DNA from 4 places in the Photobacterium nomapromontoriensis genome. Region 4 is predicted to be linked to each of the others. Evidence: predicted binding sites of a transcription regulator. Region 4 holds the regulator's gene; each other region holds the start of a gene.
The links. Region 4 encodes CRP, which controls carbon source genes, mostly activating them, when cyclic AMP is high. Its sites were predicted from a motif close to TGTGANNNNNNTCACA; they were not measured.

Region 1 (7,901 bases), on a different contig from region 4:
ATAACCCTAAAGAGATGATTTATCGTAACTGCATGATTTTTTTGATGTGTAACGTGGGTGATCTGAATGTTCAGCATGCAAGTTTGTGAACATTTGTTGGTTATAGAAAAGGCCTGCCAGCAGCAGACCTTTTGTTGTTTTAAGCACTCTACACGTTTATGAATGCGCGGAACTAAGCCACTTGCGTGACTTTCTTGGCATTGATTTTCGCTTCAAAGAACTCTTGGTGCAGTGCGCAGATAGCCTGTTCATATTCTTTGTCATTGACCACAAATTGGACGTTAACGTTACGCATGGATGAGTGTAGTGCAACAGGGGTGACATCATTATTCATTAATGCCAGTACCCCTTTAGCTAACGTTTTATTGGTGTCAATTTGTGATCCGATGGCTGAGATCAACGCGACCATGCGGCCTTTTATTGAGGCAGCTGGATAGAGTTTCTCCGCTTTGTATAACACCTTATTCAGGCTGTCGGTACTGCCGCCCAAATAGTAGGTGATGGAGTTGGCGTTCATCTCTTTTCCAACTAAGCTGACGCGGGTATCGGCGATGATTTGCATCAGATCATAGCTGACATTATCAACCTGACCGACCATCGCCTGATCAAATACATGCAGGGCAAACACTTTCTCTTTACCGGCGATGATCTCGATTTTATCTGTTTCGGGGCTGTAACCTGCCGAAATCAATGTGCCTTTGTGTTCAGGCTCGAAGGTATTCTTAATTTGCAGTTCGATACCATTTTCACGAAGCCCTGCTGCGGCATTGGGATGAATCGCTTCCATCCCTAAATTAGCGAGCTGATCGGCGACGTCGTAGTTGGTGTAGCCAATCGGCAGCACCTTGTCTTGGCCAACAACACGTGGGTCTGCCGAGCTCAGGTGGTACTCTTTGTGGATGATAGCTAAATCGGCTTTGGTCAGAGAGGCGATACGACTGAAGGTCATTTCACTGTAACCACGGTCATAGGTGGTCATCAGCCCTTCTTTACAGTAGGCGTAGCCCGTCACAATCGGCAGTTCTTTGCTTACATCAATCGTACTAAATGCTTCACCAATGGTTTCATCGAGGGTTTTTGGGGTCTGAGTGTCCCAGCCTGAGAGATCAACGAAGGTGGCATTAACCCCCAGTGTTTTCAGTTTCAGCGCAGTATTATAGGCACTGTGCGCTTCACCCATTGAAGAAAGAAACTCTCTGATCTGCGGTAAGTAGTGGCGCAGGGTAAACTGCCCGTATTGGCAGGTTTCAAGGATATTGGTGATGCAGGTTTTTGCTTCTGCGATGCGCGAGCGAATAAAGGTATCGGCCCGCATACGGTTCATCGGATCAGCAAAGATGAATTCATTGGTGAGCAGCATGCGCTCTTCAACGTAAGCGAGTGCTTCTTCCCATTTGTCATTACGCTTAGCGATCAGCTGGTATACGCCGGGCTTGCTGGTTTTTTTACATTCCAGCAGCGCATCAGTAATGCCGCCATACGCGGAAACCACAAAGACACGGTTATAGCGATTTTCCGGACGAAGAATAATGTTGTCGAGCACTGCATCAAATGCAGTCATTGAAGTACCGCCGATTTTTTCTACGGTATAAGTCATGATGAAGCCTTTTTGATGATTAAAAGAAAAGAATATGGCTGAGGGTGGGGTGCGAGACCCCACTTAGAACCCGTTACTCAACAACCGGATACACACCATTTTCATCATGTACTTCCGTCCCAGTGATCGGTGGGTTGAAAACACAGGCCATGACCATCTCTTTGTTTTTGTAAGCTCGCAGGTAGTGCTCATCATGTTTATCTAGAATATACAGAGTACCAGGCTGAATCGGGTAGGTTTCGCCGCCTACGACCTCGATCTCGCCTTCACCGCTCATGCAGTAAACGGATTCCAGATGGTTTTTATAGTGAATATGGGTTTCTGTATCTTCATAAATGGTCGTGATGTGGAAAGAAAACCCCATGTTGTCGTCTTTCAATAACATTCGGACACTTTCCCAGTTATCCGAGACAACACGTCGTTCACTATTTTTGCACTCATCGAGTGTTCTTACGATCATCATTTCTTCCTTGTTAAGATGCTTTTTTGAAGTACTTTGCCGCGATAGATTCAACGGCACCTTCGAAAATATTGAGTCCTTGTTCAAGCTCGGCTGCCGTGATGGTCAGTGGGCAGAAAAACTTCACGACTTCATCATTCGGGCCTGCGGTTTCAATGATCATGCCATTTTTAAAACACGCTTTTGCGATATCGCGTGAGATATCATCATGCTTACATTCAATGCCTATCATCATGCCGCGGCCTTTCTGTTTCACAAACAGATCGGGGAAGCGTTTAATGGAACGCTGGATGACGAGACTGACTTGCTTTGAACATTGCTGAATATGGGATTCAAAATTGCGGTTTGACCAGTAGATTTCCAGAGCTGTTGCAGCCGTTACGAAGGCGTGGTTATTACCACGGAATGTTCCGTTGTGCTCTCCGGGTTTCCAAATATCAAGTTCAGGTTTGAGTAGCACCACCGCCATCGGTAAGCCATACCCACTGATTGATTTTGAGAGTGTGACAATATCCGGGGTAATGCCCGCGGGTTCAAAGCTGAAGAATGTGCCTGTACGGCCACAGCCCGCCTGAATGTCATCGACGATCATAAGGATATCGTGCACCTTACAGATCTTACTTAAGCGCTGTAGCCATTCGTCAGAGGCGACATTGAGGCCGCCTTCGCCTTGTACGGTTTCGAGCAGTACTGCTGCAGGCTTATCCATACCGGAGGAGTTGTCAGATAACATGGTTTCAAATAACGCTAAGCCATCAATACCGGCATAGCCTTCAAATGGGATGCGTGTGACATTGTTCAGGCTAGCACCTGCTCCCTGACGATGGTGTTGATTGCCTGTAGCAGCAAGTGCACCCGCTGTACAACCATGGAAGCCGTTGGTAAAGGCGACAATGCTGCTTCTATTTTTAACTTTCTTTGCTAATTTAATTGCCGCTTCAACAGCGTTTGTCCCGGTTGGGCCAGTAAATTGCATTTTGTAGTTTAAGCCTCTTGGCTCGAGAATGTAGCGGCTGAATGCGCTAAGAAAGTCGGCTTTAGCATTGGAATGCATATCTAAACCATGGGTAATGCCATCCATTCCAATGTAATCAAGCAAGGCTTCTTTTAAGACGGGGTTATTGTGTCCGTAATTCAGTGATCCGGCGCCGGCAAGGAAGTCTAAGTAACGATCTCCATTGTTGGTTTCTAGCCAGCAGCCTTTGGCTTTTTGAAATACAACCGGAAAGCTGTTTGAGTATGAGCGTACGTTGGATTCTTGTTTTTTGAAAATATCCATGATAAGGCCGTTTATGATTCCTAATTATTGAGAGTTATTTAATGGGATTCGATACAGGTGTTCCGTATCGTGCTTACCTTTGAAATGTGCTTCACCATCTAAAAACGTTGATACGACCCCTCGATTATTGTGTTTAGCATCGAGTTTTTTAAATAGCGCCCATGAGGCATCGTTCTCTTTAGTAATGGTCGTTTCTACGGCTTGTACGTTTGTGAGGGCCTCCCTCTTTAAAAGAGCAGTAAGCATACGCATTGCGAGGCCATTGCCACGAAAGCGAGGGGAGACGGCGACTTGCCAGACAAATAAAACATCGGGTTCGTTGGGCTTTTGGTAACCCGAAATAAAACCTGCAATATCGCCTTTGTGCTCGGCGAGAACACAGGTCTTGCTGAAGTGAGTGGATTGGAGAAAGTTGCAGTATGAAGAGTTGGTATCTAATGGGGGGCAATTCGCGATTAGGCTGTAAATCGCATCGCCATCGGTAACCGTCGGTTCACGAAACGTCCATTTCGAACCAGGCGTGTCTCCATTTTCTGGATTTTTAACCTTTGGTGTGGGTGTGATAATAGATTGATACATATCCTTTGAGCCCTAATCAATTTCCTTCATTATTATGCCCATCTTAGCTAACTGAAAATCAAGCTATAGGCGCCTTTCTCTGCAGATATGTGACAATTATCACATATTGTTAACTATAAATAAAGTCAAAAAATGCTTTGAGGTCTAAATTAATGGATTTTCAAATCTATTCATAGTTAACTGCAATGTTACAAAATGCAGAGCATTTTACTCAATAAGAAGGCGTAGTAACTGGGGTAAATAGGAGGCGAAGAAGGGGAGAGAGTGAGGCGGTGAAATAGAAACGGCATACCGAAATATGCCGTTTAATCAGAGTGTAGATTGTTTCTTGCGTCAGACCGTTGTTCTTATATGGCGCTAAAATCAGGCTTCTTGTGCGTTAAGCTCTGGGGCTTTGCTGACGGGAACTTTCGTTTCGTATTTAGTAAATACGTACAGGGCAACAACAATCAGCGAAACGATGATAGTTTTACTTAGTACCATCTCCTCACCCAATGTGAAGACTGCAACCAAATAACCGACTAATGGCATTAGGTTCAGTGCCATGGTCGCTTTTTCTACACCGATTTGTTTGAATGAGTAAAGTTGGATAAGGTAGCTACCCCCAGAGATCCCCATGCCAAGGAAAATGAGCAGGCTGATCAGTAGTGGGCTTGATAGAATGATATTGATCTGAGAGAGGTCAAGATCCATCGCGATTACGACAAATACTCCAAGTACGGCGACCGAGATATATTGATACAGCATTGATACGACAGAGCCGTATTTTTCAGCAAGGCTACTACGTAGATAGGCCGTCCAGGCCAGTGACAACATAGAAATAGTCACATAAGCAAAACCCAGTAGTGAGTTACCATTTTCAACCACTGTTGTTGGCCCTACACTCATGGCGTAGATACACAGTGCAGATGCAATGAAGGCGCCCCATTGAATTTTGTTCATTTTAAAATGCATAAACATCATGCCAAAGAAAACGGTGGCGAAAGGCTGCATGCCTTGGATCACACCGTTTTCAGTTGCACCAATGTGGGAGAGGGAAAGGAAATTAAATAAAGAGAAAACGCCTTGGCCAATAATGCCGCACAGGGCAATTTTTACGATGTCTTTTTTCTCTATTTTTAAACTTGCGCCTAAATCTTTGCTGAGTGATTCACTTTTAGAGGTGAAAAAATAGATAACAGTTAAACCAATTACAGCCGTGACATACCGGAAAAACACCAATGTCATGGGATCTACCGCCATTGACAGCGGCTTTGATACGACGCCAGTTACCCCCCAAATTACAGCCACAGATATTGCTGCTACCCACCCTAAAAATACATTTTTATTTTTTACGTCCATGGTGCCTTCTTATATTTGTTTGGCAAATAAATGTTTAATCGTTTTTTACAGAGCAGCTCGTATATATTTTCTCTGTTTTTGTTTCATCAGATGAATTATTTGTGTAACCACAAGCTGTTGATCGATAAAATAAATTATAATGAAAAGAGATCGCTCTCGAAGTTCAAAGAGATAGTACTGTTTATATCTGTATTAAGTTAACAATAGTTAATTATCTATTGTTGTGTGTATCATCAGTAATTGTATGCATGCTAGTTTACCGATCATACAGTTCAATAATGTGACCTATGTCCAAAAGGTCAGTAAAGTGAACTTGTTGACATGTCTTTATCTTTGAATAGTGATCTAGATCGATTTTTGTTGTTTTTATATCTTATTTACAATGTAAATCATGATTTCGATCTGATTTTTCTTATCCTTTTTAAGTGGAGAGAGCAAGATAGTATTGTAAATGAATCATAATCTTGAATTATAGTTAACTAAAGTGTCCTGTTGGTCTGCGAGGAAGATGATGACGGTGGGCCAATAAAGTTAACCATCAAAGGGGCTGCATGAACGCCAATAAATATGGGATGGTATGCATCTGCGATGCGAAATGAAATTATTTAGTGGGTGGGAAGTTATGTGAACTGAAATTAAAAATTCGGCGAAAATTGAAATTATGTCATTCGTTATTTCTAATAAATGTATACTCACATCATAAATTTATTATTGTTCACCTGATCATTTGACAAAAGGTCACTATCTGACAGAAAGAATGTGTATGAGTTGGCGGATGAAACATTGTCTAGGTATTCAAAGGTAGTGAATGCCATGAAGCCGTAGAACAACATAATTTAAATCGCAAGATAATGGTGGGCAGATGAGTGTGGTTGCGCTGAGATCACTCTGAATCCTGCATCTTGAGGTAACTTGGGTGTATGTTTATTAAAGAAAAAGCAGACACTTATGTGTGTCTGCTTTTGGTTTAAGTCTTTTATGTGTAAATCGCCGTTAGCGAGCTGCTTGTTTTGCTTCATCAAGCCATGTGTTAAAGGTGGCTTGATGCGATTTGATCCAAGCGTTTGCATGGCTTTCAATGTCTGCTGATGAATTTTTACCTTGACTCATGATCATATTTTGGGCGCTGACATCATTGATGTTGAGTTTGATGATTTCAAATAATTTTGCAGCAGCAGGATTTTCGTCAGTAAATGTTTTATTAGCGATAATACGCATTGAATTCATTTCAAACCCATAATTCTTGCCATTTGGCAGGGTGGTATCGACGTTTTTACGCTCATCGGGTAGGGCTGAAAACGGTACTTCAAGCCAAGTAACGTCTTTGCCCGGAACGAGAACACCGCTAACCCAGTAAGGCGTCCAAGTGTAATATAAAACAGGAGAGCCTTTCTTATAGCGCGAAATTGTATCAGCGATAATAGCGGCGTAATTACCTTGATTGTGACTGACAGTATCGCGCAATTTATATGCGGTCAGATGTGCTTCGATGACCCGCTCACAGCCCCAGCCTGGGTTACAGCCTGTTAGATCAGCCTTACCATCACCGTCGGCATCAAACAGTTTGGCAATTTTGGGGTCGGTAAGCTGCGACATGTTGGTAATACCGTATTTTTCAGCGGTTTTTTTGTCGATCAAATAGCCCTGTGCGGCACCGCTGATATAGTGGCCCTTACGGAAAAGCTTCTCGTCACCACCCGCCATGGTGAATTTATCCGCATGGAGTGGGAACCAGCCGACTGTTAGGTAAGTCGCGTCGCCTTCTGCAATGGAGGTGTAACCGACATTATAATCCACTTCTTTTGTCGCTTTAACGGTATAGCCTAATGCTTCCAGTGCTTTGTTGACAATTAAGGTTTGAAAGGTCTCTTCTGCGACGGTTGACTGTAATGGTTGTACTGTGATCCCTTCACCGGGGAGCTTTTCTGCCCATGCAGTGCTTGTGGCACAGGCTGCTGAAACTAATACACTTAATGTTAGTGTCTTCTTCCATGAAGCAATCATGCGTTTTCTCCAATCTTGTTGTCATTATTAATAGATGGTTTGTGTTTTAATACAAAGCCTGCTGGCCCGTGGTGATACCATTTACTTTTTGTATTACGAGAATTAGCACCTAACGCTTGGGTAAGCCGATCGAGTAAAATAGCCATAATCACAATGCCCAATCCCCCCACTGCGGCAAGTCCCATATCAAGCCGACCAATGCCCCGTAATACCATCTGACCCAGACCGCCAACCGCGATCATGGATGCGATAACCACCATCGAAAGTGAGAGCATTAAGGTCTGGTTAACACCTGCCATGATGGTGGGCATTGCTAACGGTAATTGAATCCGATAAAGCATTTGCTTTGGGCTGGCACCAAAGGCATGTCCAGCTTCGATTAATTCGTCGGGGACCTGTTGTATCCCCAGAATCGTTAAGCGAACAACAGGAGGTAAGGCAAAGATGATTGTGACAACGACGCCGGGTACGTTACCGATCCCGAATAACATTACGATAGGTACTAAATAGACAAATGCTGGTGTGGTCTGCATGGCATCCAGTATTGGTCTGATCACTTTCGCTGCCATTGAACTTCTGGCCAGCCAGATCCCCAGGGGCAATCCGATGAGCAAACAGAAGAATACCGAGGTCATCACCAG
Region 2 (7,901 bases), on a different contig from region 4:
CAGTCTTCGTCAACAACAACGAGCCTGATGGTTCCACTTGTTGGTACTGGTGTACTGAAAGTACGTGATGTCTACCCATTCACGTTGGGTGCTAACATCGGTACCTGTATCACCGCACTGCTCGCTGCAACGGCAGTAACGGGCCCATACGCAGTATTCGCCCTGCAGATTGCTCTGGTTCACCTATGCTTCAACGTACTGGCAACCCTTTTGATTTTCGGTATTCCGTTCCTACGTGAACTACCTCTGAAAGGCGCTTTCTTCCTGGGTGACCTAGGTACAAAGAGCAAAGCGGCAGTCGCAAGTTACATTGGCCTGGTCTTTGTTGTTATCCCTGGTGCCATTCTAGCGCTAACCGCCTAACAGCAAGCCTCCACATACAAGAAGCCCCGCAATTGCGGGGCTTTTTTTGTTCTGGCAATACTCACAAAACCGGTGAATACAACAAATGCTAGTTAGTACCGGAAATTAGACAGAAAACGGATACTGTATAGGATCGTGATGCTGATAGCCCACCACCTCGAAGTCATCCATGGTGACCCACGTTTCCAAATCTTCCAGTGATGTGATCTTAGGATTAATGATCAACTGCGGAGAAGCAAAAGGCGCGCGCTTGAGTTGCACATCACGCATCAGCTCAAGTTGATCTTCATAAATGTGAGCATTAATGATCTTATGGTATGCCTGGCCTGGCTTCTTACCCGTGATCTGTGCCATTAACGCCAGTAGCGTATACACTTGGATCTGGTTGAAATTCAAGCCTAGCGGGACATCACACGAACGCTGGTAGCTAGTCAGGTACAAGGTATCGCCCAGCAATGAAAATGTGTGTGTGTGCATGCATGGGCGCAAACAACCCATATCAAACTCGCCCGGGTTATAAAACGTCAGAATTTCACCACGGTCATCAATACCTTTGCTAAGGTTATCAACAATCTTTCGTAGCTGATCGATGGTTGAGCCATCAGGCTTGCGCCAGCTTCGGCCTTGAACTCCGTATACCCGCCCCATGTCATCTTCACCTTTACGGTGCGGATTGTTCAGCCAAGCTTGGTTATCGTTGGCATTCATGTCCCAGGTTTTCGTCCCGATAGCGCGAAAATCAGCCGCATTATCATAACCACGGATATAACCAATCAACTCGGCAATGGCCGCTTTCCAGAAGCTTTTGCGGGTGGTGATCAATGGAAACTGGTTATTAGCAACATCATAGGTCAAGTCGGCATTCACCACCGTTAGACAACGCTTGCCCGTTCGCTCATTTTCAATCCATACCCCATCGTCAACAATGCGCTGACATAGGTCTAAATACTGTTTCATGTCCTGTGAGCCTTCATTACTGCTTATTACAATTGTGGACGATTCTACCGAATAAGTAACCGCTTTGACACTCACAGAGCCAGTATCTTGGCTTATCACACGTCCACACACCACATAATAAAAAAGCGACCCGAAGGTCGCTTTCTCATACAGATAACAATAAACGGTGTTACTTACGCTGCGGTACTCTTTGGCTGGCACTTGTACGCCCACAACATAATCAATAAGCCAGCAACCACCATTGGCAGTGACAATATCTGACCCATACTGATCCAGCCACCAAATAACCCTAGCTGCGCATCTGGCTGACGGAAGTATTCAACAATAAAGCGGAAGCTGCCGTAACCAAACAGGAATAGACCCGATACCGCCCCAACAGGACGCGGCTTACGAATAAATACATTCAGGATGATCAGCAATACTACACCCTCAAGGAAGAATTCATACAGCTGTGATGGATGACGTGGCAGAGGCCCGCCCGTCGGAAATATCATTGCCCAAGGCACATCAGTGGTACGTCCCCATAGCTCACCATTGATGAAATTACCCAGACGGCCCATACCCAATCCAAACGGTACGAGTGGAGCGATAAAGTCAGCAACATTAAAGAAAGTACGGTTGTGCTTGTGGGCATACCAGAACATGGCGGTGATCACCCCGATCAGGCCACCATGGAAGGACATGCCACCCGTCCACACCTTAAACAGATATAATGGATTGTCGAGGAACAAGTCAAAGTTATAGAACAGCACATAACCAATTCGTCCGCCAAGCACGACCCCCAAAAAACCAGCAAATAGCAAGTCGCTCACTTGATCCCGGGTCCAGCCACTGCCAGGCTTATCTGCCCGACGGTTTGCCAGCCACATGGCAAACATAAATCCGATTAAATACATCATGCCATACCAGCGTATGGCTAATGGGCCGATCTCTACCAATATCGGATCAATACTCGGAAACGTTAAATAACCTAAACTCATTCAATCTATCTCTATATGCCTAAAACGCCGTTTCTGTGCGCGTTATCCCATAAACATTTTCACACTAATAAACAGTAGGAAAACAGCAAAAATTTTCTTTAACACCGGCGTCGGTAATTCACTTACCCAAGCCGCACCAAAGCGAGTGGTGTACATTGAGGTCGTAACAATCCCCAACAACGCCGGTAAATACACATATCCCACACTCAGGGCGGGTAATCCGTCATCCCCTGCACCGGCCGCCATAAAACCGAACATTCCGGCAATTGCAATCAAAGCGCCGGAAAACGAAGCACAGCCGATGGCCCGACGCATCTCGACACCATGCCAGCTCAGGTACGGTACCGTCAATGATCCGCCGCCAATACCCGCTAGACTGGATACCATCCCAATGATGCCCCCCACACAGAACACCCGTGGGCTGCTGGGCAGTGTATGGTGTCCTGAAAAACGCATTGATAACAGCATCTGTATCGCTAGCAGCAACACTATGATGGCAAAGATCCGTGGCAACACCTCACTCGGCACCAGCTCTGCGACAAGACTTCCCCCTAAACCGCCAAAAATAACCCCCGGAGCCAGACTTTTCACGATAGAAATGTCGATATTACCCAAGCGAAAATGATTTCGAGCTGATGAACCCGATGTCATCACGATACTGGCCAACGAGGTGGCGAGTGCAATATGCATCACCAAATGACTGTCGACCCCCGAAGCGGGCAGTAGCCACACTAATGCAGGCACGACCAATAAGCCACCACCGATACCCAATAGCCCCGCCAAAATGCCAACGACAGCACCTAGCATCAAGCACATCGCAAACAACCATATTTCATTGCCATGCAGTGACAATAAATCCATCAGGCTATTTATATTTTCCATTTTTTTGCTCTACTTACCCGCCCGGATAAAACCACCCAGACCATGTCCATCAACAAACTCAGTCGTTTTCGATCTCACTTCATCAGCAAAGGTCGCTGACAATGCGTACTGCGCTAACTGCTCCATCTCCGTAATGGAGATATGCCGTAATATATATTTAATTTTAGCGACGTTACGGGTATTCATACTCAATGAACGGTATCCCATTCCGACTAACAACAACGCACCGATGGGATCACCCGCTAATTCACCGCAGATACTGACGGGTAATTGCAGCTGCTTACTCGTATCAATAACATGCTTAAGCGCATGTAACACCGCTGGGTGCAACGCATCATAGACACTTGCAACACGAGAATTGTTCCGATCAACAGCCAATAAATACTGGGTTAAATCATTGCTTCCCACTGAAATAAAATCAATTCGCCCTTTAAGTGCAGGTAGTTGATACAGTATAGAAGGTACTTCTATCATGATCCCGATCCGTGGACGACGCAAGGTTTCCCCCTGCTCGACGGCGACGTTCGACACCTCGGCATAAGCACGATCGATCAGCGCAATCGATTCATCGAGTTCACCAATACCGGAAATCATCGGCAATAAAATATCCATGTTGTCAAAGCCAATGCTGGCTCGCAACATCGCTCTCACCTGAATCAAAAAGATTTCCGGATGATCAAGGGTAAAACGGATCCCGCGCCACCCCAAAAAGGGATTATCTTCCTCAATAGTTAGGTATGGTAAAGGTTTATCACCACCAATGTCTAAGGTACGCATCACAACAGGCTTTTTACCATAGCTCGCTAAAATAGACTGATATTGCTGAGTCTGTTCGTCTTCCGATGGGAAACTACGCTGCAGTAAAAAAGGCACTTCGGTACGATAAAGTCCCACACCATCAACCCCTCGGTTGACAGCAATACACGTATCAGCACTTAGCCCAGCATTGAGAAAAATATGGATCCGTTCTTTATCGCGAGTTTCAGCGGGCTTATCCAGTTCCGTTTCAACGACTTTTGCCAGTTCATTCTCTTCTCGAAGTAAACGCGTATACTCCGCCAAAACATGTCGATTCGGGTTGACCAGAAGATCGCCACGGTAACCGTCAACAATGACCTTACAGTTATGGATTTTTTCAGGAACAAAATCGACCCCCATGATCGCCGGGATCCCTAGCGCTCGTGACAAAATCGCCGCATGGGAGTTCGCCGCCCCTTCCTGCGAGACCACGGCGGCCAATTTATCCCGGGGAACGCTAGCCAACATGGCCGCAGTCAATTCACGGGTTAGCAGCACAACAGGCTCATCCCAGTGATGCTCTGTCATCTCTTTATTATAGAGAAAGTACAGCAACCGCTGCCCCAACTCACGAATATCCTGCGCACGCTCTTTCAGGTAATCATCTTTCATATTGGCAAAGCGGGCCGAATAACTCTCAACAACCTGACGGATAGCCCACTCGGCTAAATCCCCACTGGAAATTTTGCTAAACAGATCCTTACGCAGCATTGGGTCATTAAGCAGGTGGCTAAACAGGTCAAAAATAGCCAGGGTTTCTTTGTGCAATTCACTGTCAAAGCGCTTACGTAGCCGCCTGAACTCAGCGCTGGCCTGCTCAATGGCAATACTCAGTCTTTCCTGTTCAGCATCGCAATCTAGGCAGGAAGCTGGAGCGATCTGCTCCAGTCTTGGCTGGTTGTCATCCCACCACGCCCGTGCCACTGCAACCCCGGATGAAGCGGCTGAACCCACCAAATGCAACCCATTATGTTGATCTGGCCATAGACCCTGTGCTTTAGTATGCGCTAACAACACCGCAAGCTGAGCCGCAAGCGTCACCAAAAATGACTCTTCGCTTTCATCAAACTCACGCTGTTCACGTTGCTGGATCACCAGCACCCCTAACACTTGGCGCTGATGAATGATCGGAGTACCAAAAAACGAGCGAAAAGACTCCTCCCCGGTACCGGGAAGGAGCTTAAAATGAGGGTGATGCTGAGCATCTGCTACATTGATCGGCTCAGCACGATCGGCTACGAGCCCAACCAAGCCTTCACCAAACGCTAATCCAATATGACGATGCGTTTTTTTTAAACCCTTAGATGCCATAAGGGTATAACACTGGCGTTTATGATCAGCAATATAGATAGAACAACATTCAGTTTTCATTGCCTGGCAAGTACTCACAACCAACTGGTCGAAGGCATCCAGTAGATTCGGGGCACTCGCCACCTTTTCAACAATTTCTCTAAGTTGCGTCAGCATACTATGCCCTGTTCTACATCAACTGAGTTAGCCTCGCTTAACCCGGCGTTTCTTCCTGTCTTTCCGCTCTTTAAACGGCATCGCCATCGCCGCAAATTCTTTCAGCGCTCGGCGATAAACATCACGTTTAAAAGACACAACTTGCCTAACAGGATACCAATAGCTGACCCAACGCCAACCATCGAACTCCGGCGTGTTACCACGCTGCATATTAACCTTTGACTCATCACATTCTAGACTGAGCAGAAACCATTTCTGCTTCTGTCCGATACAAACAGGCTTGGAGTCCCAGCGTACGAGCCGCTTAGGGAGCTTGTAACGAAGCCAATGACGACTAGACGCCAAAATTCGTACATCTTTCTTGGTTAGCCCCACTTCCTCATACAATTCCCGGTACATGGCTTGTTCAGGGGTTTCTCCCTCATCAATACCACCTTGCGGAAATTGCCAGGAGTGTTGTCCATATCGTCGAGCCCAGAATACTTCGCCATGGCTATTACAGATCACAATACCCACATTTGGGCGGTATCCATCGCCATCAATCACTGGACGACCTCAAGTATAAATCTCTATTAAATGTGATTTTTTCACAGTCAGTGCAATGGGTAAACAAACATTCTAACTTATCACTCTTTTTTCCTAGCCACAGCTCACATTCTGGATAACTTTACTATTCGTAACCTTTTATAAACAACCGAATGAGACCCAGCCCACATTTATACACGTTTTCTGTGGATAGATTTGTGAAAAAGCCATTACACAGTGCCGTTATAAGTACATCCTCATCTATAACACTCTCTTTAAATTAAGAGATAAAACAATAAAACCCTTATATAACAACATTTAATACAAAGAAAGAAAAAGGCACCGCTAATCATTTTAGCGGTCTATTGCTAAAACCAATGGATCGGTCAAAGATCAACCAGTCGTGACTTTATCCACATAAAAAAAACACAAATGCACAAAAACCCATCACAACACTGTACAAAATAACACCTACGCCTGTTTATTTACCCAGTTGTAGCCAATAAAATAAATTCCCCCCTCCAACTTGTGGATAAGTTTTAAGCGCGATCCCACCACGCCAATAGCCGCAACTCATGATCAACTCACTCGGCTATGATAGGATCGGCTCCCCCTATAGAGCAGGCTGATATGAAACCAACACCACGTACAGAGCAGGAATTACTTGAGCGAGCTCAAGCTTTAGCGGGTATGACATTGGGTGAGCTCGCCCTAGAAGCGAATATCATCACACCGCCTGATCTAAAGCGGGATAAAGGCTGGGTGGGGCAGTTGCTGGAATGGCACCTAGGTGCAACAGCGGGCAGTAAACCCGTGCCGGATTTTGATGAGCTTGGTATTGAGCTCAAAACAATCCCGATCGGCTATAACGGTAAGCCACTCGAAACAACATTTGTCTGTGTTGCCCCTCTTATCGGCCTGCAAGGTCTCTGCTGGGAGAACAGTCATATCCGCCATAAACTTGCGCGAGTACTGTGGATCCCCGTTGAAGGCGAGCGCGATATTCCACTGGCAGATCGCCATGTCGGCTCCCCTTTGTTATGGAGCCCGTCGCTGAAAGAAGAGCAGCAACTACGTCAAGACTGGGAGGAATTGATGGATATGATTGTGCTCGGCCACGTTGAACAGATCACGGCTCGGCACGGTGAAGTATTACAACTCCGACCTAAAGCCGCCAATAGCCGAGCGTTAACCGAAGCTTATGGTGCCAATGGCCAGCCGATCAAAATACTGCCTCGCGGCTTCTACCTAAAAACCCATTTTACCGCGGAGCTATTAGCGCGCCATTTCATTATTCAGTAAAGACTGATGCTAACCTCTCGGCATAGGCTATAAGGCGATAGTCATGTCTTGCTGGCTGTGTGTAACTGGGGCCATTGACGAAAACTCATCATAAGGATCAATGATACGCAGGATCACCGATCGGATACCCAACGGCCGTAATAATTCCCGAACCTGATCAATTGACTGAAATTTCATCACCTCTCCAGCCTCATCTTTTAAGGGTTCAAGCTGGTGCTTATATTCGATTTCCATCAGGTAATCGGTACATCCAGCATAGCTGGTTAGGATACACTGTGGTATTCCCCCCGTGTCAGCCTTGGTCCAGTGCTTGAGTTGTGACAATTTCATGTTCTCTCCCACTATACGCTATCTGTTAACTATTGGTCATAACCCCCTAACCATCAAGCCATGTGATAAAAATCAGCGCCCCTCATTACGCTTCTCAGGACCGTTCCGCTTCGGTATAGTCAGACATACCGCACTACTGTTCAGGCAAGCAGTCCAAGGAGGGCTAATGAAATATCATACGATCCCCCACTCGACCCTAGAAGTCAGTAAAATCTGTCTCGGTACCATGACGTTTGGGGAGCAGAACAGCGAACGTGATGCCCATAGCCAATTAGACTTGGCATTCGAACGAGGGGT
Region 3 (7,901 bases), on a different contig from region 4:
GAGCTGGCGTTCCTCGCAGTCATTTGCTCAGCTATAAAGACGACGGCGCCCTCATCCAAGAGCTGTTCTCGTTTGAAGGTATTGGTACTCAGGTCGTGATGGAAAGTGCGGAACAAGTCAGACAGGCAACCATTAATGATATTGGAGGGATACTTGAACTGATCCGCCCATTGGAACTAGAAGGGATCTTGGTGCGTCGTTCGCGCGAACAGCTTGAACAAGAAATCGAACAATTTACTGTCATTGACCGTGACGGATTGATCATCGGCTGCGCGGCGCTCTACCCATTTCCTGATGAATCGATGGCCGAAATGGCGTGCGTGGCGGTACACCCTGATTTTCGTGATGGTGATCGTGGCGTGGTATTGCTGAGTCACCTACGTCAGCGAGCCAGAGAACAAGGGCTCGGATCCATCTTCGTCTTGACCACCCGCAGCCTGCACTGGTTCCGAGAACAAGGGTTTATTGAATGCTGCGTCGATCAGCTGCCGATGGCTAAAAAGGCATTATATAACTTTCAGCGCTGCTCCAAGATCTTAATGCTCGGCCTCTAAGGCCGAGCATTAACACGATTCAGCAATTCACGGCGCAGGTTAACGCAATAAGTGAGCCAAACCACTGGCCCGCTCGGTGCGTAACTGCACAGCCCGTTTAATCACTGCAGGCTGAGCAAACAGGTATAAGCGGGTTTTAGCTCGGGTGACCCCAGTGTAGATCAGCTCACGGGTCAGTATAGGAGTAAAATCGGTCGGGAGCACCATCACGGTATCAGCAAACTCAGAGCCTTGTGATTTATGAATCGTCATTGCATACACGGTTTCATGATCCGGTAAACGGCTCGGCAGTACGCTTCGGATGGTGCCATCTGGCATGTCGAAAAAGACCCGTAAATGCGGCTGTGCCGGATTGGCTGTTTCATCCATCATCGCGATACCGATATCCCCGTTATACAACCCCAAACCGTGGTCATTACGGGTGATCATCACGGGCCGCCCGACATACCAGGTATCATCCGTCTGACTAATTTTACCCGCTTTCACTAACTCGCGTTCGATGCGGTGATTCAGTCCTGCAACACCAAAATCCCCCTCTCGCAGCGCACACAGTAATCGCACCGATGCAAATGCATCCAGAACGGTTTTGGGGGACTGCTTTTGCTCAATCGCCTCCAAATAATTACGATAGAACATAACGGTCATCGTGATCATCTGCTGGTAACTGTCCGTACTTAACCCATAATGCTTAATATCTTGATAGCCGTGCTGGCATACCGTATCGACCTGATGAGGGTTGCCGTTATTGATCGCTTTAGCCAACTGACCAATGCCCGACTCGGCATGAAAACGGTAGCTTTTCCTCAGCATACACAAGCTATCAGCCACGGGACTCATCGCCACATCATTATTGGCATTACCCACTAACTGGAAGCCTGTAAGCTGACTCAACACCTGTGCTTGCTGCGAGCTGTAACCCTGATAAGAAAACGCACAAATGTCGCCAAGCACGGCTCCGGCCTCAACCGACGCAAGCTGATCGCGGTCACCGAGTAAAATTAATTTGGCATGCGATGGCAACGCATCTAACAAGCGCGCCATCATCGAGAGATCGACCATCGAGGCTTCGTCCACTACCAACACATCCACGTGCAGCGGATTATCTTTATGATGTCGAAAATCAACCTGGTTCGGTACCGACCCCAATAAGCGGTGCAACGTGCTGGACTGGGTAGGGATCCGCTCTCTGACCTCGGGCGAGACGGGCAACGACTGTATCGCCGAACCAATGGATTCGGTCAGACGAGCCGCCGCTTTACCCGTTGGAGCGACCAGTTTGATCGTCGGTATCGCATCGTCATCGCCACGACTTAAGTGATCCGCCTGCATCACCAATGCCGCCAGCAATTTTGCTACCGTGGTCGTTTTACCTGTACCCGGCCCTCCCGAAATCACCGAAAACTGACGGGTAAGTGCCATCGCTGCCGCGACCTTTTGCCAGTTAAGGCATGCAACTGACGGTACTAGCGCATCTAATTCACTGAGCTCCTCGGCACGTATAGCACGAGTTGCGACCGCATCAATTTTGGCCCAATCAAGCCGATCAGGCTGTACTACATCCAGCTTGTCACACACCTCGCGTTGACGCTGCTGCAGTGTATTAATCTGCTCTGTACTGGCGGCTTCATCTCTTTTTAACTGCTGCAAGGCCATAAATAAATAGGTATAGCTACGAGGAAACAGCCTATCCAGTACCTCAGCCATCATCGCCGTGTCGGATGACGCTAACACATTGGGTTGCGCGGCGGACTGGAGTTTATTGGCAACCAGCCGCTCAAAATGCCAATAGCGGTGTAGATATAAACGGCCATTTTGCAAGATTAATGGCGTCGCTTGAGGCTTCTCTTGGGCTCCTTGTCCTGACATATCCGTCACGACAGGCAAACGACGTAAATACGCGATCCATTCATCCGGCTCGACGATTCCATCCAGTAACTGCACCGACACCGCCGATGGCAAACCAAACAATGACTGTGCCGAAACATGACCCAAAGCTAAACACACATGCCCCTTACCGAGTTCATGGCTGGTTAATGCCGCCACTAAGGCGACAAGTGGTGCATCGGCTTCCGTGCTACGTTGTGCGACAAACTTGGCAAACTGATAATCAAGCTGACGTAAAATCCCTTGCTGCGTCAGGGTGTGTAATCGCTTAAGCATCAATCTGCTCTCCATCAATCAAGCGTTCTAAATCAGACAATAACGCTGCACTCGGCCGCGCATGGAAAATACCGCTATCACTGCCCGCAGCCATCCCGCGTAAAAACAAGTAATATACCCCACCAAAATGGCGCTCATAGTCATAATCGGGAATCCGACTGCGTAAGAACCGCTGCAATGCCAATGCATAAATCTGGTACTGCAAGTCATAGCGGTGATCACGCATCGCCGCGATCAATTGTTCACCGCGGTATACGCTCGGATCATCACCTAAGTGATTCGACTTCCAGTCCAGCACGTAATATTTACCCTGATGTTCAAATACCAAGTCGATAAAACCTTTCAGCATACCGCTGACGGTGGCAAAACCGAGTTCACCCGCTTTGGCTGAGACCGTATCATGCCGAGCAATCACTTTATTTAGTACCGCAGACTGCAACAGCTCTATCGGCAATAGGAATTCCATCTCGGTCAGGCGCTGCGCCGGAGTTTTATCCACCAATCGCATCGACTGCTCATCCAGCACACAGTGCAACACATCGTGGATCAACTGCTGCAACACTGGGAGCCACTCCAGCTCATAATGTTCCTTTTGTAACAAGTCTGTCAGAATGGCGACGGTTTCAGGGCTATCAACAGGCGCTGTAAATTCAATCTCTTCAAATACAGTGTGCAAAAAGGTGCCCGGACGCGCCCCCCGCGGGAAGGTATAAATTGAGCGTACCGGTTCAAGATCAATGACCCCATCCTCCCCTCCCGTTAACGACTCCGCCGCCGATTCAATATCGAACCCCGGTAGATCGAGGCTACTGTCATGGTAGGCCTGATGCCCCTGCTTAACCAAGCTGGAGTAGCTGGTCATCCACCAATTGCGCTCTAACGATGCGGTAAAAACATTCGGTGCCAATATGGGAGCCTCTTCGGCTAATGGCTGCCAAGGATGATCAGCCAGTTGCGGGGGAGCAACAACGCGAATAGCCGACTGGCTTTCGGCCAGTTTGGCCAACGCCAGTTCCAACTCGGCAATCCCACCGGCTTGACCATTTTGCACCAGATACCCCATCGCAGACTGATGTAACCCGGTCGGCTCTTTAGTGCTACGGCCATTACGGATCGGTGCCATACCCACGTAACAGCCATACACCGCCCGTGTCAGAGCAACGTAGATAAGACGAAGATCCTCTGCCAACCGTTCTTTATCCGCCTTTTCAATCGAATCCGCTTGTTTAGCGATATCCAATATGGTGATGTTGTCAGCGTCATCGTGATACTTCACTTCACCTTTGCTGTCGACTTCGCGGTAGCTGCACACAAACGGCATAAATACCACGTCATATTCCAAGCCTTTTGATTTGTGAATAGTGACAATCTGGACCAAATTGCGTTCCGACTCTAACCGCACCACCTGATCGTCGGCATTGCCGTTTGGCTCGGCGATATTCTCCGCCAGCCAGCGCAGCAAGCCATAATCACTGTCTAATGTCTGGCTGGCTGCTTGCAGCAACTCTCCGATATGGAGCAAATCAGTCAGGCGGCGCTCCCCCCCCTCATCCGCTAACAAACGTTCCGCAATTTGATGTTGCGCCATCACGCTGCGCAACATCGGCATCACGCCACGACTAAGCCACTGCTTACGGAATCCTTTGAAGCTGTTAATCGCCACTTCCCACGCAGTTTCACTGTTATTCAGCTCATCTAGCTCAACGGCGGTCAGGGCAAACAAACGGGATGCCAGCGCCGCCCGTAATGCCCGCTCATCTTCAGGGGTCAGTACCGCTTGTAATAGCCGTTGCACGTCTGCCGCTTCTGCACTGGAAAAAACACTGTCACGGTTCGACAGATAGACACTGGCGATCCCCTGATCTGACAATGCTTTCTTGATCATCCGCCCTTCATTACCCGTCCGAACCAGCACGGCAATATTGCCCGCTTCAATCGCATGCTGATGGTCTTTCTCGCTAAAGTAGGCGGCTTTCTGCTGAGACTGAGTCAGCAAATATTGGATCTGTGCCGCAGTCGCCGCCGCCATGATCTCTTGGTAACTGCCTTTGGTCACCGGTTTGCCCGCGTTACTCTCTTGCAGCCAGAACGTCAGCGCAGGTTGGCGCTCACCGTCCAGCCACCAGCTACGATCCGCGGCTTTCGGACTGTGTTTCACCGATAAGAACTGAATATCTTGATCGTAAATAAAGGGGCTATCCGGCTGCTGAAACACCGCATTCACCGCACCAACCATATCAGCCGTTGAACGCCAGTTTGTCTCCAGTGTGTAGTGATCCTGAACCTGACGGCGGGCCTGAATATAGGTAAAAATATCAGCGCCTCGGAAGGCATAAATCGCCTGCTTCGGATCCCCGATCATAAACAGTCCGCACTGAGGTTGGTGACGATAAATTGTGCTGAAAATATTATATTGCAGTGGATCAGTATCTTGGAATTCGTCGATCATCGCCACCGGATATTGGGTGCGAATACGCCCCGTCAGGCAATCACCATGATCGTTTTCAATTGCGGCAGACAGCTGGGTCAGCAAATCATCGAACGATAACCAGCCTTTACGCGCCTTCGCCTGTGCCAATAGCGCCCGACAATGCTCAATCGCGTGCGCCATCAGTGGATCACGCAAATTAGCTGGGGTATCCAATAGGGCTGCGACGGCAGCAAAAACCGGGTGCTCAGGTGGCTCACCTTTGGCCGTTTTCTCAATCAAGGTTTGCTGATGAAAACGCTCAAGTTTATCGGGCAGTTCATAACTGTCCGTCGGCAGCGCTGCCCACTGGCTCACTTGTGCCAGCCAAGCCGGTAAACTTTTTTTGGTATAACTGCGTTTATTGATCCCAGAATTGGCTATCAACGCCTCAAAGTCAGCTTCATGCTCACGCCATTGAGCCTTAATCTTGTCGATACGCTGCATATTTTCCCGATGCAGATCCGCAAGGGAATCACTCATGGCAGCAACAGATAACTTAACGGGGGCCCCTGTCAGGCTATTACCAATATCTCTCAACAACGCGGCAGGGGATGACCAGATGCTACGCACCTCACTCGCCAATGGTGTGGCTAAGTGATAAAAATTACGCCGCCAGTAATCAGCAACCACGAGACTTTTTAGCTGGCTTTCATCAGTGACAAATTCATTGTTAAACCGGCTACCTGACTCGAAGGCATTCTGAGTCAGCATCCGCTGACAAAAACCATGGATAGTATAAATCGCAGCTTCATCCATCTGCCGTTCGGCATTAAGCAAAATCTCCGCCGCCGCTTTATGATCATGGATTTCCGCAAGCAATGGCGCGATGACCGGATCATGGCTAACACCGCGACTAAAAGCTAACCGGGCATCGTGGATTCGGGCACGAATACGATCCCGCAGCTCGGCGGTGGCCGCTTCCGTAAACGTCACAACCAAAATTTCCGTTACCGTGAGTTCATTACCATGACGCGTTTCTACCGAACCATGACCAAGCAGCAATCGCAGATAAAGACTGGCAATGGTGAAGGTTTTCCCCGTACCAGCTGAAGCTTCGATTAAACGCGCCCCATGCAAGGGGAAGGTCATTGGTTGTAATGTGTTGGCAACGCTTGCGTTATCCATGGATTGTCGTTCCAAATTCTATGATCTTAGTTAAGCCACCAGGCGACCCCAGCAACCTCGCAGGTTTATTTTTGGCGTGACACTGGTCACATTGCCAATGTGATCAAGTACTTATAATGAGTTTAAATATCTTAACCACGATAGTTATCCCCTTGTTGTGAGAACTCACTCACGGTTTAGCCAATAGGGTTTGGTTAGTATCGCCAGCAGAAACTTGGTCTACCTCTGCACCAGTGGTCGTACAGCAGACACCCTACAACTAACAATGATTTGCTGACGGCCACACTACTCCCATCTCGCTTTATCCCCGTTATCGCACCATGCAGCCTCATCACAACATCTCTACCGATTCACTGCCCAATATTGCCGCTTGCAGTACTCGTGCAGCTAATTGAGATGCCTCTTGCGCCAGTTCATCGGTCCACAATGGCCATACTCGAGCGATATAGGTATCAGCGCCTTCACCCGCAAACAGATAACCATCATTGAAACATTCAGCCATCTTATTCATGGCTTTTTCACGTGTTTCATCATCATCTTTCCAGCTTCCATCACGACCAATACAGGCCTGAATACCCGCTAGTGCCGTTTTCGGGAAATAGGCCAGCGGCTGATTCAACCCCTCAAAATACAGTTCAAGTACTTCTTGCAGATACGCCCTCGCCTGATCAGGCTCAACGGTGTGCAGCAACAAATGCTTATCGGTGCCGATCAGGTGGGTCTCTTGTCCTTTGCCACTGGCGGCTAAGCAAAGGTGATCAAACCAGGCCGCAAGGTGGTCTTGCGCGCGGATCTTACCACTGCGATAACGCAGTAAACCGGACGAATAACGCTGTTTCAGCCAGCCCTGCAATTGAACGGTCTCTCCCTCAATGATGAAACTCAGATCAACTTCATGATCGTCCAGTGGGCGCTGTACAAAAGGCTCAACTTCCGCAACCAACGCCAATACATCAAGTCGGGTGGCACCCAGATCCAATTCACCAAAAGCCGCAACCGGAAGATTACCTGCCGCCTTCTGCTCTGCAGCAAACACCTGATACACCTCATCCTCATTGCGACCTTCTACTCTGGCATCAAGTAGCAAGTCGAGCAGTTCATCACGAAGCTGGTAGCTTTCTAACCCATTTAAGACAAACGGCTCATCATCTTCCATTACCCCCATTGGCGGTTCAAAAAAGACTTTCAGGCGGCGGTTGAAGAAATAACGGACCGGTAAACGCCAGAAACGTTGTAACTCTGCCAGCTCTAACACCATCATTGAGCCATCATGGAGTGGATCAGCACTCAAGGCTGCCAGTTGGAATGCCTGACTGGCGGTACCAGTACGGGCTGCGGCAGGCAACCATTCTGCGGCGAAACTAGCCTGCTCACCGCTAAAGGCGGTTGGACTGAAAGGTACCAAAGAATGATGGTGAATCAGCGCGGCTTTAATCTTGGCTGCCGACTGATCAACGGGTAAATCATGATCACCGTCCAAGCAATACCCTTGCTGGCAGTATTCCACCAGCTCGCTGACCAATACCGATGGCATCCTCTCGGCGTTATCTTGGATCGAGCGGCCAACATAACTGATATACAAAATTTCCTGA
Region 4 (7,901 bases):
AATGAACCGCCAGGCCCGCAGTTATCACTCTGGGGAAACCAGTGACGCACGTTTTTTCATTCAATGGGTTCGTCGACAATTTCCTGACTCTCCGTTGTTCGCCGTCGGCGTTTCTCTCGGGGGGAATATGTTAGTCAATTACTTAGCCGAATACGGCGAAGACAGTGAACTCTGTGCCGCCCAAGTGATTTCGCCCCCGCTTGATCTCAATGCCTGTTCAGAGCGAATCGAACAAGGATTTTCAAGGGTCTATAAGCAATATTTACTCCGTTCGATGAAGAGAAATATCAGCAAAAAAATTCGCTTTCTACCCAACGCCCTGCCGCTGGATCAATCCGCTATTGAGTCCATTAGCACCTTACGCCAGTTTGACGATCTGATCACCGCACCTTTGCATGGCTATCAAGATGCCCATGATTATTATCAACGCTGTAGTGGTTTACGGCGATTACATCAGGTCACAATACCACTACGGGTGATTCATGCTAAAGATGATCCCTTCATGACTCATGACGTGATCCCCTCACAACCTTTACCTGATCATATCGAATATCATCTCAGCCCTAACGGTGGCCATGTCGGTTTTCTAACCGGATCATGGCATAAACCTACCTTCTGGCTTGAAATGACAGTGCCGGCTTGGTTTGCTCCTTTTACAATAACCAGAAGTAAATGGCGCTTATCTCGCTAGCAACTACTTGCCATTAACGTCATCAACCACTGATAATAATGTTATCAGTGGTTAATCCCTCCCCTAGAGCGGTAAACATTTAGTATGATCATTCCTTGGCAAGACATCGCACCAGAAACTCTCGATAACCTGATCGAGCATTTTGTCCTACGAGAAGGTACCGACTACGGTGAACATGAAAAAACCTTAGAACAAAAAGTCCAGCATGTTCGGCAACAGCTCACTCAGGGAGAAGCTGTAGTCATCTATTCCGAATTACATGAATCGGTAGATATTAAGCTTCGGCAAGATCTCAATTTCTAATCATTGATAAGACTTACACTTGATTTAACCGCAACATTTTGTTAATAACTCATCGTTAATCTTAACGACAGGGTTTGTCATGTCTGCAAAACATCCAATTATTGCAGTAACAGGATCTTCGGGGGCTGGCACATCCACTACCTCCGAAGCTTTTCGCAAGATGTTCAATATGATGGGCATCAATGCAGCTTGGCTGGAAGGTGACAGCTTCCACCGCTTTACTCGACCCGAGATGGATGTTGAAATCCGCAAAGCGAAGGAACAAGGCCGGCATATTAGTTATTTTGGCAATCAGGCCAATGACTTCCCCTTGCTGGAAACCTTCTTCCGCCAATATGGCATTGATGGCAGCGGTCAATTCCGCCGTTATCTTCACACCTTCGATGAAGCTGTGCCTTATAACCAGATGCCGGGGACTTTTACCCCCAGCCAGCAGCTGCCGGAAAATACCGACGTTTTATTTTATGAGGGTCTTCATGGTGGCGTGGTCGACGGTGAAACCAATGTGGCGCAGCATGTTGATTTACTGATCGGCATGGTGCCGATCGTGAACCTTGAGTGGATTCAGAAGATTGTCCGTGATACCCGCGATCGTGGACATTCCCGCGAAGCGGTAATGGAATCCATTGTCCGTTCGATGGACGACTACTTAAATTATATTACACCGCAGTTTTCCCGCACTCATATCAACTTCCAGCGCGTACCGACGGTTGATACCTCTAACCCGCTCAGTGCCAAAGCCATCCCCAGCTTAGACGAAAGTTTTGTGGTGATCCGCTTTCGCGGTATCAAAAATGTCGACTTCCCCTACCTACTCGCCATGATCCAAGGCGCATTTATGTCACGTCACAACACGCTAGTAGTCCCCGGGGGGAAAATGAGCTTTGCGATGGAGCTGATCATGCGCCCGTTGATCCAACAGCTGATCGATACCGGGAAGATCGGATAAGCAAAAAGTAAAGCAGGGGCGAGGAAAAGAAGAGTAGGAACTAGGTAAAGCAGTTAAAAGCGGAAAATCAGGGACTAGGGACAAGGAAGAGCGGAAAAGCAAAAGATATGTGGTCCTGTGGTCCTGTGGTCCTGTGGTCCTGTGGTCCTGTGGTCCTGTGGTCCTGTGGTCCTGTGGTCCTGTGGTCCTGTAAGCAGGAGCGAGGGACGAAAGAGTGTAAAGGAAAAAGAACGAATTCTGAGACTCTACCCCAGCTTTTATTCCGCTCTTACCCATAGGGCCTTAGGATCGCTTTTGCTCTTCCGCTTTTAAACCGCTCTTCCTCGGAACTCGTCCCTCGAAACCCGTACCTAAATCTTGATCTACCCATAGGACCATAGGTTCGCTTTTCCCCATAGCTCCGCTCTCGCCCTTCCGCTCTTCCTCCAAACTCGTCCCTCGCCCCTGATCTATTACGCCTCAACCACCTCATACGAATGCGTCATCTCAACCCCTTCACCCAGCATCAAGCACACCGAACAGTACTTTTGCAATGAATCAGACACCGTCTTTGCCACGACTGATGCATCCAAATCAACGCCTGTCACCACAAAATGCAAATTCGCTGAGGTAAAAATACGGGGCGCCTGCTCGCGGCGAACCGAACTGATCTGTGCCTCACAAGCGGTAATTTTCTGCCCGGCAGATTTCAGACCATCCACCACATCCACCGAGCTGCAGCCGCCCGCCGCCATTAATACCAATTCCATCGGACTCGGCGCTTTTTGGCCGCCATTTCCATCCATAACGACACTGTGTCCCGAATTTGACTGCCCAAGGAAGGTCATGCCTTCGACCCATTTCACGCGTGATTGCATTGCTTTCTCCTTACAACTTTTGAGGTAATTTCGTACTATCTAACAACTGTGTGATCATGTGCACACTTATGAGTAAAAAATGGCCATTTCAGATAGATCAATATCAAGAAAAACGTCCCGAAAAAAGATAAACTCTGATGTAATTATTCACGTGAGCTTGCAGCCCAGCGGTTGACTGAATATCCTAAACGGCGAACTACATTATTGTTAGGCCCAGCCTCAAACTTATCTTATAGGGACGTCGTTGTTGGGCAACAAACGCAGCAGAGGAAGTTAGTAATATGGTTCCAGGTAAACCTCAAACAGATCCAACTCTTGAGTGGTTTCTTTCCCATTGCCACATTCATAAATACCCGTCAAAGAGTACGTTAATTCATGCGGGTGAAAAAGCGGAAACGCTTTACTACATTGTTAAAGGTTCTGTTGCTGTCCTGATCAAGGATGAAGAAGGCAAGGAGATGATCCTGTCTTACCTCAACCAAGGTGACTTCATCGGTGAGCTAGGTCTTTTCGAAGAAGACCAAGAGCGTACTGCTTGGGTTCGAGCGAAAACACCTTGCGAAGTGGCTGAAATTTCATTTAAGAAATTCCGTCAGCTAATTCAGGTTAATCCAGATATCTTGATGCGTCTTTCTGCTCAGATGGCCAACCGCCTTCAGGTGACTAGCCAGAAAGTTGGAGATCTTGCATTCCTCGATGTGACTGGCCGTATCGCCCAGACATTATTGAATTTGGCTAAACAGCCTGATGCAATGACGCACCCAGATGGTATGCAGATCAAAATCACACGACAAGAGATCGGCCAGATCGTGGGTTGTTCTCGTGAAACTGTGGGTCGCATCCTGAAAATGCTGGAAGAGCAGAATCTCATTTCTGCCCACGGTAAAACAATCGTCGTGTACGGTACGCGCTAAGCTAACCATCACCACGAAAAACAAAAAGCCGCAATTGAAGTGACCCCCTTTAAATTGGACATTTCAAATATGCGGCTTTTTGCTTATGTGACAAAAGTATACTTTCACCTTCAAATTCTCGACTTCCTCACTGTTTTTCCGCTTGTATTCTCAATGCCCAATGCTACATTGTGCATATGGACTATACACTGACATTGACAACAGGAAATCACCGATATGGATATCGAGCGCTTCTCCCCTCATCGTGCCCCTTTCGGCTCTGTGATCATCGCGCCACTCCCCTCAACGGTCGAAATGACAGGATTTAGCGGCAGCCGCCATTACCTTGAACAACAAGAAACGGTCAGGCACGGCACACTCGGGCAAAACCTTGATATACCACTACTGGACGGCCTTAACGGCTAGGCAGTTTTCACACAACTTCGGCTCGCTATTTATTGGTACTTTCAAAAATTTTATCGGCAGAAGCCTCAACAAACCCACGATAAAGCTCACCGTCAACTGTTGTTGGGTAACGTTTGGCAAATTCATAAAAGCCCCCAGGGACCACGTAAACGCCATCACTAAACCCGACCTTGACATGATCGGCCATTGTTGACGATTGCTCCAGCATTACTGTGGGGCTACCTTTTACAGCGCCACCAGACTCATTGATAGTAAAACCATTGTGGAGCAGCAGATGGTTCACCTCGGCCACTTCTGTAAACTGCTCTAAATGATTAATACTAACAGTAAAATGATTGGCACCAAATCCATGTGCAGCAAGCCAGCCTGCATACTCGCTTTCAGCATACAACAGCTCATAGGTTGCGTAATCCAGACTCCATAATCGCCCACCATAAAGAAAGGTCGGATCACGCATGGCCGACTCCGGCACCTGCTCAATCAAGTCTCGTACCGTCTGCTGAAACAGCGAGCTAAACTGGCCGACCAACAGTTCACTGATAAACACTTTTGGGGCTAATGGATCAGGATGCTCAAAGTGCTCGGCATACAACTTCTTGTCTTCAAAGTGGTATTCTCCACAAGGCTTATAGCCTATCGCAATGAACGGGGCTGCCAGCCGATCCAAACCAACCGCTGGCAGATTAAATGTCCGCAAGGCAATGTGATCGTTATACAGTGGTTCCTCTTCTGTCAGCAGGTCATGGATCTGAGCTGCTGATGGACACAGGCGCTGGACATAATCCTGCCACAAACCTTCAAATAATTGCGCTACCCTTTCCATCTGTTTATCCCCGCTATTCAAATGCAGATTACTCACAACCGGACTAGAGATCGATCCCCGGTGCTAGTTGAGTCGGTAGTTCAGGTTGCTCCCCCTCCATTGAGGCCATAGGATACGCACAGTAGTCCGCGGCATAGAATGCACTCGGTCGTAGGTTGCCGGATGCGCCAGGGCCCCCAAATGGAGCATCACCACTCGCCCCCGTTAACGGACGGTTACGATTCACAATCCCAGCCCGGATCTGCTCAATAAAGTATTGCCACTCACTGTCATCGGTCGACACCAAGCCAGCCGATAACCCATAACGCGTCTGATTCGCCAACTCAACGGCCTGCGTCAAATCGTCATACCTCACCACTTGCAGTAATGGGCCAAAATATTCCTCATCCGGTAAGTCGGCAATCGGGCTAACGTCGATGATCCCGGGGGTAACAAGCGCGCCATGGCCACGCGTTGCTGCCAATAAGGCATTTCCGCCTAACATAATCAAATGCGCTTGCGCGGCAATGATGCGATCTGCTGCTTCAGCTGAGATTTGTGGCCCCATAAAGGGGGCGGGCTCATCAAATGGGCCGCCAACCCGAATGTTCCGTGTCAGTGCCAATAACCGCTCCAGTACGCGATCTCCTGCCTCGCCAGAAGGCAGATATAAACGGCGAGCACAGGTACAGCGCTGCCCTGCACTGATAAAGGCTGACTGAATAATAGTGTAGACAGTCGCATCGAGTTCGCCATAATGACGCGAGATCACCATCGGGTTATTCCCGCCCATTTCGAGGGCGAGCATCTTGCCCGGCTGTCCTGCAAACTGATAGTGCAACAAATGGCCGGTGTTAGCACTGCCGGTAAACAGTAAGCCATCAATACCTGCCGACCCCGCAAGGGCCTCTCCTGTCGTCCTCCCTCCCTGCACCAGATTGATCACCCCGTCAGGCAAGCCAACGCATTGCCACAGCTTCATGGTCTCTTCTGCCACTTTGGGCGTCAAATCAGACGGCTTAAATACCACGGTATTCCCGGCGAGCAGCGCAGGAACAATATGGCCATTGGGTAAATGCCCCGGGAAGTTATACGGTCCAAACACGGCCATCACTCCCAATGGTCGATGACGCAGCACGGCTTGTGTGCCCGCAACCTCTTTCTGCCTTTCCCCCGTACGCTCATGATAAGCCCGCAATGACAGCGCGATTTTACCTACCATTGCCATCGCTTCGGTGCGGGTTTCCCATAATGGCTTTCCCGTCTCTTCAGCTATCACTCTGGCTAACGATTCAGAATTATCCTTCACCAATTTGGCAAAACGCTCAATGATGGCCTGACGCTCACTGAACGGGCTCTGACGCCAGCTAATTAATGCCTGACGAGCACTGAGCACCGCCTGTTCAACCTGCTCGGTGGTGGCCGCCTGAGCCTGCCACACAACATTGCCGGTAAACGGGTCTAGCGACTGCATCGTTTCCCCTTTACCCGCTAACCATTGTCCTGCAATCCACTGCGTCATTATTCCTCTCCTTATTGACTGATCAACCGTACCTCGTCGCCATGCTGAACCTGAAGGAGCGCGGCCATTGAGGCTGAAATCACCGCCTTCTGCTTGATAATATCTACCTTACCGACAACCGCTCGAAAATGACAAAATGAGGTATTACTAATTATACAATGCGTGCCGAGAAGTGGTTCACCGATGACGACCTTGCACAGTTGAGAGTGACGTACTGATTCAATATTGCGAACATCGCATTCAACCGTTGGTCCGGCATCGAAAATATCGACATATCCCCGGCAACTGAATCCTTCATGTTCCAGCAAGCGCAGCGCAGGGCGGGTATTGTCGTGTACCTCTCCTATCACAGCCTGCGCCTCCGGGCTGAGTAAGTTGACATAAATTGGCAATTTGGGCATCAGATCAGCAATAAAGCCTTTTTTGCCAATCCCAGCCAAGTAATCTGCCAGAGTGAAATCAATCGAAAAGAAATGCGCCTTCAGCCAATCCCAAAACGGCGAGTTACCTGCCTCATCAGACACCCCTCGCATCTCCGCAATCACGGTTTTCGCAAAACGTTCAGGATGTTGGGCCATCATCAGAAAGCGGCACTTGGACAACAGCCGGCCATTGAGCCCCTGCCGCCATTCTGGTCTAAGGAATAGGGTACAAAGCTCACTGGCTCCGGTGTAATCGTTGCCAAAAGTCAGCACTTTTACCACATTATGGACATTGAGGCGGCAGGAGGAATGCACCACCGTGCTCAAATGGTAAGTATAAAAAGGCGCATCAAGGCCAATAGCGGCTTCAATCGCCGTTGTTCCGGCGATCTCACCGGTCGAACTGTCTTCCGCGACCATCAAATACCCTTCGAGACCAGGCTCGGTCACTGTCTTGGCAAAGCTCTCCTCGGAATGCAGGATCCTGCGGGCAAGGATCTCTTCGTTAACCGGAAGTGATGTAAAACCGAAGCCTGACTCTTGAGCACACTGCATCAGCGCCGGTAGATCAGCGGTGGTAATTGGGCGTATAACCAGCATCGCTCTCCCTCCATAGGCCATCGCCGCGAGCGCAGCCCGCGACACTGGCTGTATAAGCTAATTAATGATGGGCTTCTTCATACAACTTGGCGATAGCCCGTTCCAGACGAGCCATACCGTCATCGACATCAGCCTTACTGATCACCAACGAAGGCGTAAAGCGCACCACATCAGGGCCAGCCACTAGCACTAGCAGCCCCTCATCGCCTGCTGCAAGCAGGATATCACGCGCTCGTCCCTGCCATTTGTCATTAAGCGCTGCACCGAGTAATAGCCCTTTACCCCGGATTTCGGTAAACACCGAATACTTGGCATTGATCGCTTCCAGTGCCTCTCGAAACCACGTTTCCCGTAATGTGACTCCAGCTAACACCTCGGGTTTTGTCACTTCGCTGATCACCGCTTCTGCCACGGCACACGCGAGTGGATTGCCGCC

Region 1: a site for CRP is predicted at 4,004-4,019, ahead of ectA (diaminobutyrate acetyltransferase). Genes of this name have one in related genera too.
Region 2: a site for CRP is predicted at 6,147-6,162, ahead of rppH (RNA pyrophosphohydrolase). Genes of this name have one in related genera too.
Region 3: a site for CRP is predicted at 6,466-6,481, ahead of recB (exodeoxyribonuclease V subunit beta). Genes of this name have one in related genera too.

The regions. Positions count from the first base shown of each region.
Region 1 covers NZ_JAKJSL010000020.1:89,034-96,934, forward strand. Annotated here, with positions in the region: gene L4D12_RS06490 (aspartate kinase) at 173-1,597, opposite strand; gene L4D12_RS06495 (ectoine synthase) at 1,671-2,057, opposite strand; gene ectB (diaminobutyrate--2-oxoglutarate transaminase) at 2,071-3,336, opposite strand; gene ectA (diaminobutyrate acetyltransferase) at 3,361-3,903, opposite strand; gene L4D12_RS06510 (DMT family transporter) at 4,279-5,256, opposite strand; gene proX (glycine betaine/L-proline ABC transporter substrate-binding protein ProX) at 6,250-7,260, opposite strand; gene proW (glycine betaine/L-proline ABC transporter permease ProW) at 7,257-7,901, opposite strand, start outside.
Region 2 covers NZ_JAKJSL010000034.1:34,836-42,736, forward strand. Annotated here, with positions in the region: gene L4D12_RS14810 (Na/Pi symporter) at 1-363, shown strand, start outside; gene L4D12_RS14815 (thymidylate synthase) at 469-1,320, opposite strand; gene lgt (prolipoprotein diacylglyceryl transferase) at 1,494-2,300, opposite strand; gene L4D12_RS14825 (sulfite exporter TauE/SafE family protein) at 2,343-3,182, opposite strand; gene ptsP (phosphoenolpyruvate--protein phosphotransferase) at 3,192-5,447, opposite strand; gene rppH (RNA pyrophosphohydrolase) at 5,475-5,993, opposite strand; gene mutH (DNA mismatch repair endonuclease MutH) at 6,603-7,274, shown strand; gene L4D12_RS14845 (DUF6482 family protein) at 7,302-7,604, opposite strand; gene L4D12_RS14850 (NADP(H)-dependent aldo-keto reductase) at 7,771-7,901, shown strand, end outside.
Region 3 covers NZ_JAKJSL010000035.1:68,676-76,576, forward strand. Annotated here, with positions in the region: gene argA (amino-acid N-acetyltransferase) at 1-554, shown strand, start outside; gene recD (exodeoxyribonuclease V subunit alpha) at 594-2,714, opposite strand; gene recB (exodeoxyribonuclease V subunit beta) at 2,707-6,309, opposite strand; gene recC (exodeoxyribonuclease V subunit gamma) at 6,641-7,901, opposite strand, start outside.
Region 4 covers NZ_JAKJSL010000021.1:154,721-162,621, reverse strand. Annotated here, with positions in the region: gene L4D12_RS07770 (hydrolase) at 1-691, shown strand, start outside; gene L4D12_RS07765 (YheU family protein) at 776-994, shown strand; gene L4D12_RS07760 (phosphoribulokinase) at 1,074-1,943, shown strand; gene L4D12_RS07755 (OsmC family protein) at 2,396-2,800, opposite strand; gene crp (cAMP-activated global transcriptional regulator CRP) at 3,082-3,714, shown strand; gene L4D12_RS07745 (hypothetical protein) at 3,931-4,119, shown strand; gene L4D12_RS07740 (DUF1338 domain-containing protein) at 4,145-4,942, opposite strand; gene astD (succinylglutamate-semialdehyde dehydrogenase) at 4,986-6,443, opposite strand; gene astA (arginine N-succinyltransferase) at 6,455-7,465, opposite strand; gene L4D12_RS07725 (aspartate aminotransferase family protein) at 7,527-7,901, opposite strand, start outside.